2 linked regions of the Sinorhizobium sp. BG8 genome follow. The protein of the gene in region 1 interacts with the protein of each later gene in a pairwise test. Links are inferred from orthologs where the notes say so. Each region holds a gene or a part of one and is shown on either strand. Other genes may lie near its edges.

The links.
Region 2: the proteins of F3Y30_RS02820 (region 1) and def interact in binary tests that used the Escherichia coli proteins (3 or more experiments, as listed by UniProt). The link is inferred for Sinorhizobium sp. BG8 from one-to-one orthologs.

The regions. Positions count from the first base shown.
Region 1 is NZ_CP044011.1:609,778-613,042, reverse strand. Bases 165-3,108 are described here. They hold F3Y30_RS02820 (aspartate-semialdehyde dehydrogenase), read right to left. Parts: upstream 2,182-3,108; coding sequence 1,147-2,181; downstream 165-1,146. Other genes in these bases: F3Y30_RS02815 (alkaline phosphatase), read left to right, coding at 2,575-3,108; F3Y30_RS02825 (lytic transglycosylase domain-containing protein), read right to left, coding at 165-866. Also shown: more of F3Y30_RS02825, read right to left, coding at 45-164; more of F3Y30_RS02815, read left to right, coding at 3,109-3,265.
Region 2 is NZ_CP044011.1:1,159,852-1,162,922, reverse strand. The notes cover bases 200-2,949. They hold def (peptide deformylase), read right to left. Parts: upstream 1,962-2,949; coding sequence 1,437-1,961; downstream 200-1,436. Other genes in these bases: rmuC (DNA recombination protein RmuC), read left to right, coding at 2,079-2,949; fmt (methionyl-tRNA formyltransferase), read right to left, coding at 351-1,286; truA (tRNA pseudouridine(38-40) synthase TruA), read right to left, coding at 200-351. In the rest of the region: more of truA, read right to left, coding at 1-199; more of rmuC, read left to right, coding at 2,950-3,071. UniProt on the Escherichia coli protein: Removes the formyl group from the N-terminal Met of newly synthesized proteins. Requires at least a dipeptide for an efficient rate of reaction. N-terminal L-methionine is a prerequisite for activity but the enzyme has broad specificity at other positions.

The sequences.
Region 1 (3,265 bases):
TTTGTTCTCGCATGTACGGGCACTGGTCGCCTCAGGCGCGCGTATCAGTCTCCGTCGATTTCGGCACCGATGATGGCAATCGCCTGCTGGTAGACAGATGCGGCATTCCAGCCCTGGAGGGCTGCGAAATTCGGTTCGCCCGGCTGGTAGCCTGCTCCGGGAATCCAGCCATGTCCGCGAAGGAAGTTTGCCGTCGAGGCGAGCGCGTCTGCCTTCGAGCCGACGAGATCGATGCGCCCGTTGCCGTCGCCGTCGACGCCGTATTTCAGAACGTTGACCGGCAGGAACTGCGTCTGGCCGATTTCACCGTGCGCCGCACCGCGGGCGTTGACGTTCAATGTCCCGTTTTCGACGAGCTGCAGTGTCGCGTAGAGCTGTTCGGTGAAATAGTCCGAGCGACGGCAGTCATAGGCGAGCGTCGCAACTGCCGAGATCGTGTGCTCCTTGCCGAGGAAGCCGCCGAAGCCGGTCTCCATGCCCCAGATCGCAAGCAGCGGTCCGGCCGGAACCCCATAACGGCTCTCAATCTTGGCAAACAGCGCCGCGTTCTGCTTCTTCAGGCTCTTGCCACGGCTGGCGATCGCCCGGCCGCCCCGCTTCTGCATGAACTGCTCAAGCGAGAGCTTGAAGCTCTTTTGCCCGCGGTCTGCGCGAATCGTGGCAGTGGCGTATTTCACATTCGCGAACGCTTTATCGACCGTCGATGGGTTGATGCCGTTCGCAACCGCCTCCCGCGAGAAACCATCGATCCAGGCGGGGAAGCCCGAACCATTCGTTCCACACTGTGCCGCATGTGCGGCCATCGGAAGAGAAGCCGAAAGTGCCAGTGCCGCCAGAAACCCGGCGAAGCTGTTCGTCATGCCCATGAAAAACCCCGTATTTGCCCGATTGTCACTTTCGTAGCGTACAATCTCTCCCGAAGATGTTCGGAAGAGAGCGTTGGACGCCTGTTACACCCACTACCGCGCAGTTTTGCGAACATCCGCTATCCGCCGCGGCAACAATGCCATTCCATACCGTTGAAGTCATCGCGATCCGAGTAAAAACCGCGTGAAAACCGGTCCGATTCACGTCAACGCAAAAGCCCCGCTGTCCGATCGACGGACTGGGCGGGACTTCTACTGGAACGTTCTATGTTTTTCTCAGTCACGCAGCCTGTTGCTTGGCCTTGATGAGGCCGCGGTTGATCAGGAGTTCTGCGATCTGGACTGCATTGAGGGCTGCACCCTTCCGCAAGTTGTCGGAAACCACCCACATATTCAGTCCGTTTTCTACAGTCGCGTCCTCGCGAATGCGCGAAATGTAGGTCGCGTCTTCGCCGGCCGACTCGTAAGGCGTGATGTAGCCACCGTTCTCGTGCTTGTCGATCACCTGGCAACCGGGCGCTTCGCGCAGGATCTCGCGAGCCTCGTCGGCGGTGATTTCCTTCTCGAATTCGATGTTGACCGATTCCGAGTGACCGATGAAAACCGGAACCCTGACCGCGGTGCAGGTCACCTTGATCTTCGGGTCAAGCATCTTCTTGGTTTCGGCCAGGACCTTCCATTCCTCCTTGGTGTACCCGTCTTCCATGAACGAGTCGATGTGGGGAATGACGTTGAAGGCGATGCGCTTGGTGAACTTCTTGCTCTCGATCGGATCGGCGACGAAGACCGCGCGGGTCTGGTTGAAGAGTTCGTCCATGCCTTCCTTGCCAGCGCCGGAGACCGACTGATAGGTCGACACGACGACGCGCTTGATCACCGCACGGTCGTGCAGGGGCTTCAGCGCCACGACGAGCTGTGCCGTCGAGCAATTCGGATTGGCAATGATGTTCTTCTTGGAGAAGCCCTCGATCGCGTCCGGGTTGACTTCCGGAACGATCAGCGGAACGTCGGCGTCATAGCGCCAGGCCGAGGAGTTGTCGATGACGACGCAGCCCTGCTGGCCGATCTTCGGGGAATACTTCAGCGAAGCAGCGCCGCCGGCGGACATCAGGCATATGTCGGTGTCGGAGAAGTCGTAGTTGTCGAGGTTGGAGACCTTGAGCGTCTTGTCGCCGTAGGAAACCTCCGTGCCCTGCGAACGGGCGGACGCGAGCGCGACGATCTTGTCGGCGGGGAAGTTCCGCTCCGATAGAATATTCAGCATTTCGCGACCCACGTTACCGGTGGCACCTGCGATTGCGACCTTGAAACCCATAATCCTGCTCTCTTTCTCTCTCTCCGCGACTTTGGAGGGGAAACCCGCCGGCCTTGGCGCGGGTTTCTGTCCCCGGCCAAACCGGGGAGAGAGCGGCGGGCCAGAGACGTCAGACGGTTTTCGTCGTCGTTTTGGCCGTGGTTTTGGAAATGATCCGGCAAAAATAAACCCTTCCGGCAGCGTGTGCCGGGGCGGACATGGCGGCAATGGCAAGACCAGAGCTATACATGGGGGTTCCTTTTGCAGTGCTGCTCATACGCTGATTTGTCGTAGAGTCAAGGGCGCGGATCCGCAAATCGAAGGGTGCCAAGGCGTCGACCAATCCTGTCACGCCGCTGTCACGACCGCGCGCTAGGAGCTGCCAGGACGGAATGCACATAAAGGGAGTTCCCCATGCGAACACTTCTCACCACGCTCGCGGCCGCCACGATGCTCGGTCACGCGGCCTCTGCCGCGGAGGTCTATCCTATTGATCGGGCGACTATTCTCGCCGGTTCGCCTTTCGACTTCAAGGTAGAGCTCAAGGGGCCGGTGAAGGCCGACGACATCCAGGTCACGGTCAACGGCCAGGACTACAAGGGCGTGCTCGGTGCGACGGCATCCTATGTCGCCATGGAGAAGGGTAAGGAGGACAAGGAGCTGGGATCGGCTCTTCTCCTGCGCAACGCCGTCATCGCGGCGCCCGGCAGCTACCAGGTGGAGGTCAAGGCCGGCGACCAGGTCAAGACTGTCTCGTGGGAGGTCTTCGGCACGGCTGCGCAGCCCAAGGCGAAAAACGTCATCTTTATCGTGGGTGATGGCCTTTCGGTCGCGCATCGCACCGCCGCCCGCATCATGTCCAAGGGCATGTCCGAAGGAAAGGCGAACGGTCGCCTGAACATGGATGACCTCGAACGGATGGCCTTCATCGGCACCTCCGCCGTCAACTCCATCGATACTGACAGCGCCAACACCATGTCGGCCTACATGACGGGACACAAGACGCTGATCAACGCCATCGGGGTCTATGGCGATCGCACGCAGGACAGCCTTGATGATCCGAGGGTCGAGACGATCGCCGAGGCTATCCGCCGCCAGACCAAGA
Region 2 (3,071 bases), 550 kb from region 1 along the record:
GATGCGGTAAAGATAGTGCCGGCGGAGCGCCGAGAACCGCGCGTCGAAGTCGTCGGCCACCTTGGCTGCTGCGAGGATCGCGACCCTTTCCCCGGCCTGGCCGAGGTGCGCGTTCAACGCGTTGCGCAAGGTATGGTCCGTCCAGTCGCGAGTGAGATCGGCATGAGCCACCTGCCCCATGGCATGGACGCCGGAATCAGTGCGGCCCGCTCCGCGAATGGAAACCGTCTCGCCCGTCAGCGACAGGATCGCGTTTTCAATCGCACCTTGCACGGAGGGACCGTTATCCTGCCGCTGCCAACCGACATAGGGCGTGCCATCATACTCTATGAGGAGGCGATAGCGCGGCATCAGGAGAGGACCACGCCGACGGGAACGGATGTGCCGCGCAGAAAATCGTTCGCTGACAGTGCCTTGCCGCCAGCCTTCTGGAGGCGGGTGAGCCTGACCGCGCCATCGAGGCAGGCGACGACGAGGTCGTCCGAAAGAACCTCGCCAGGTGCACCGGCACCGGCCGCCAGTTCGCTGGCAAGCACCTTGACCCGTTCTGTCCGGCCGGAAACGCCCATTTCGGTCCAGGCACCGGGGAAGGGCGAAAGCCCGCGGATGTGGTCATGCACCTGCCGCGCGGGCCGGGCGAAGTCTATCCTGGTCTCCATCTTGTCGATCTTGGCGGCGTAGAGGACGCCTTCCTCGGCCTGCGGCGTCAGGGAAAGCGAGCCCGCCTCCAGCTTAGCCATCGCGTCGACCATGAGTCTGGCGCCCGCGACCATCAGAGCGTCGTGCAGATCGCTGGCAGTCATGTTCTCGGTGATCGGAATGCGGCTCGTGAGCGCGAAGGGACCGGTGTCCAGCCCCTTGTCCATATTCATCACCATGATGCCGGTTTCGCTGTCCCCCGCCATGATCGCCCGCTGGATCGGAGCTGCGCCGCGCCAGCGCGGCAACAGGGAGGCATGGCCGTTGTAGCAGCCGAGCCGGGTGCCGCCCAGGATCGCTTCCGGAAGCAGAAGGCCATAGGCCACGACAACCGCCACGTCGGCATCGAGCGACCGGAAGGCCTCGCGGTCCTCCTCCTGCTTGAAGTTCAGCGGCGTGCGCACCTCGATGCCCAGTTTTTCGGCTGCCAGATGCACGGGCGACTTCTGCAGTTCCAGGCCGCGGCGTCCGCCACGGCGCGGCGGCTGCGAATAGACGGCGATGATCTCATGCCCCGCGTCCGCCAGCGCCGTCAGCGTCGGTACGGAAAAGTCGGGCGTGCCCATGAAAATTATACGAAGCGCCATCGTGCGGGTCTCTTGTCTCGATCAGCCCTCTTCAAAAGGGTTTGCGCGCTCCAAATCAAGCCCCTCGACGTCATTCTCGTCGCGATGCGCATGGCTCGCCCGTCGTCAGGGCCGATTGCGATTACACCGTGCCCCAATCAGAATGGGCAGCTAGATCGCTTTTGTACCCCTGGCCTTTGCTGACTTGGTGAACTTCCGGATCACCATGTCGCGCTTCAGCTTGGATATATGATCGATGAACAATACGCCGTTGAGGTGGTCTATCTCATGCTGGAGGCAGGTGGCGAGAAGACCGTCGGCCTCGACGATATGCTCCTTTCCCTCCCGGTCGAGATGGCGGACGGTAATAGCGGCCGGCCGCTCAACCTCTGCATAGTAGTCCGGGATGGACAGGCAGCCTTCCTCGTAGACGGACCGCTCGCTGGAAGACGCCACGATTTCCGGGTTGATGAACACCCGCGGCTGCTTCTCCTCGCCTTCCTTGGAGACATCCAGCACGAGCATACGACGAGGCACGCCGATCTGGATCGCCGCCAGGCCTATCCCGGGAGCATCGTACATCGTCTCCAGCATGTCTTCTGTCAGCCGACGGATGTCGTCGGTAATGGCCTCCACGGGATTGGAGACCTGACGAAGTATGGGATCGGGAAGAATTATCAGCGGTTTGATGGTCATGCGTCTCCTTAGCGTGTTGCGTGGCAGCTTTCAATTCTCTTGCGCGTCGCTGTAGACGGTCGCAGTTTGTTCACGTTATGATCTTACACTCTCGCGAAACGGTGCTATGGTCCGCGCATGGATTTCCAATCTTCCCTTCATCATGTGGTGATTCGTGCCTCGGAGACCGTGTCCCGAAATCCCGCATTAGCGCTCGCTTCACTCGGTTTCCTTGTGCTTGTCGCGCTCACGATCGGGCTCGCCCGGCGCTCGAACAGGCGGGATGCGGAGGCTGCTTCCTCCGCGCAGATCCAGCTTGGCGAGCTCCTGAAGGCGCAGACCGAGCTGCAGGGCCGCGTGGCCGCCATGGCCGAAGTGTTCGGCGCGCGCCAGGCGGAAACGAACCAGGCGATCAACCAGCGGCTTGACGGGCTCACCCAACGCCTCGGGCAGTCGATCAGCGAGCAGACACGGGCGACCCACGACAATCTGAGGAAGCTGCAGGAGCGGCTTGCCGTGATCGACTCCGCCCAGACGAACATTCAGTCGCTGGCAAAGGATGTCGTAGGCCTTCAGGCCATCCTCTCCAACAAGCAGACACGCGGTGCCTTCGGGCAAGCGCGCATGGAGACCATCGTCGCAGACGGACTGCCTCAGGGGGCCTATGGGTTCCAACAGCAGCTTTCTACCGGCGTACGTCCAGATTGCACGATCCGCATGCCGAACGGACAGCCGCCGCTGGTGATCGACGCGAAATTTCCGCTGGAGGCATGGAATGCCATTGCCGCCGCCGGATCGCCAGAGGCGGCGAAAGCCGCGGCAACACAGTTCCGAAGGGACATGGAGGTCCATATCCGCGACATTGCGGAGAAGTACCTCATCGCCGGCGAGACACAGGACACCGCCTTCCTGTTCGTGCCGTCAGAGTCGATTTTCGCGGCAATTCACGAATCCTTCGAAATGGTCGTCCAGCGCGCCCACCGAGCCCGCATCGTGATCGTCTCCCCGTCGCTGCTCCTGCTTTCGATCCAGGTTCTTCAGGCGCTTTTCCGCGACCAGCGCATGCGCGAGCAGGCCCATGTGATACAGGCCGAGGTCGTGCGACTGATGGACGACCTTACCCGTCTCGAC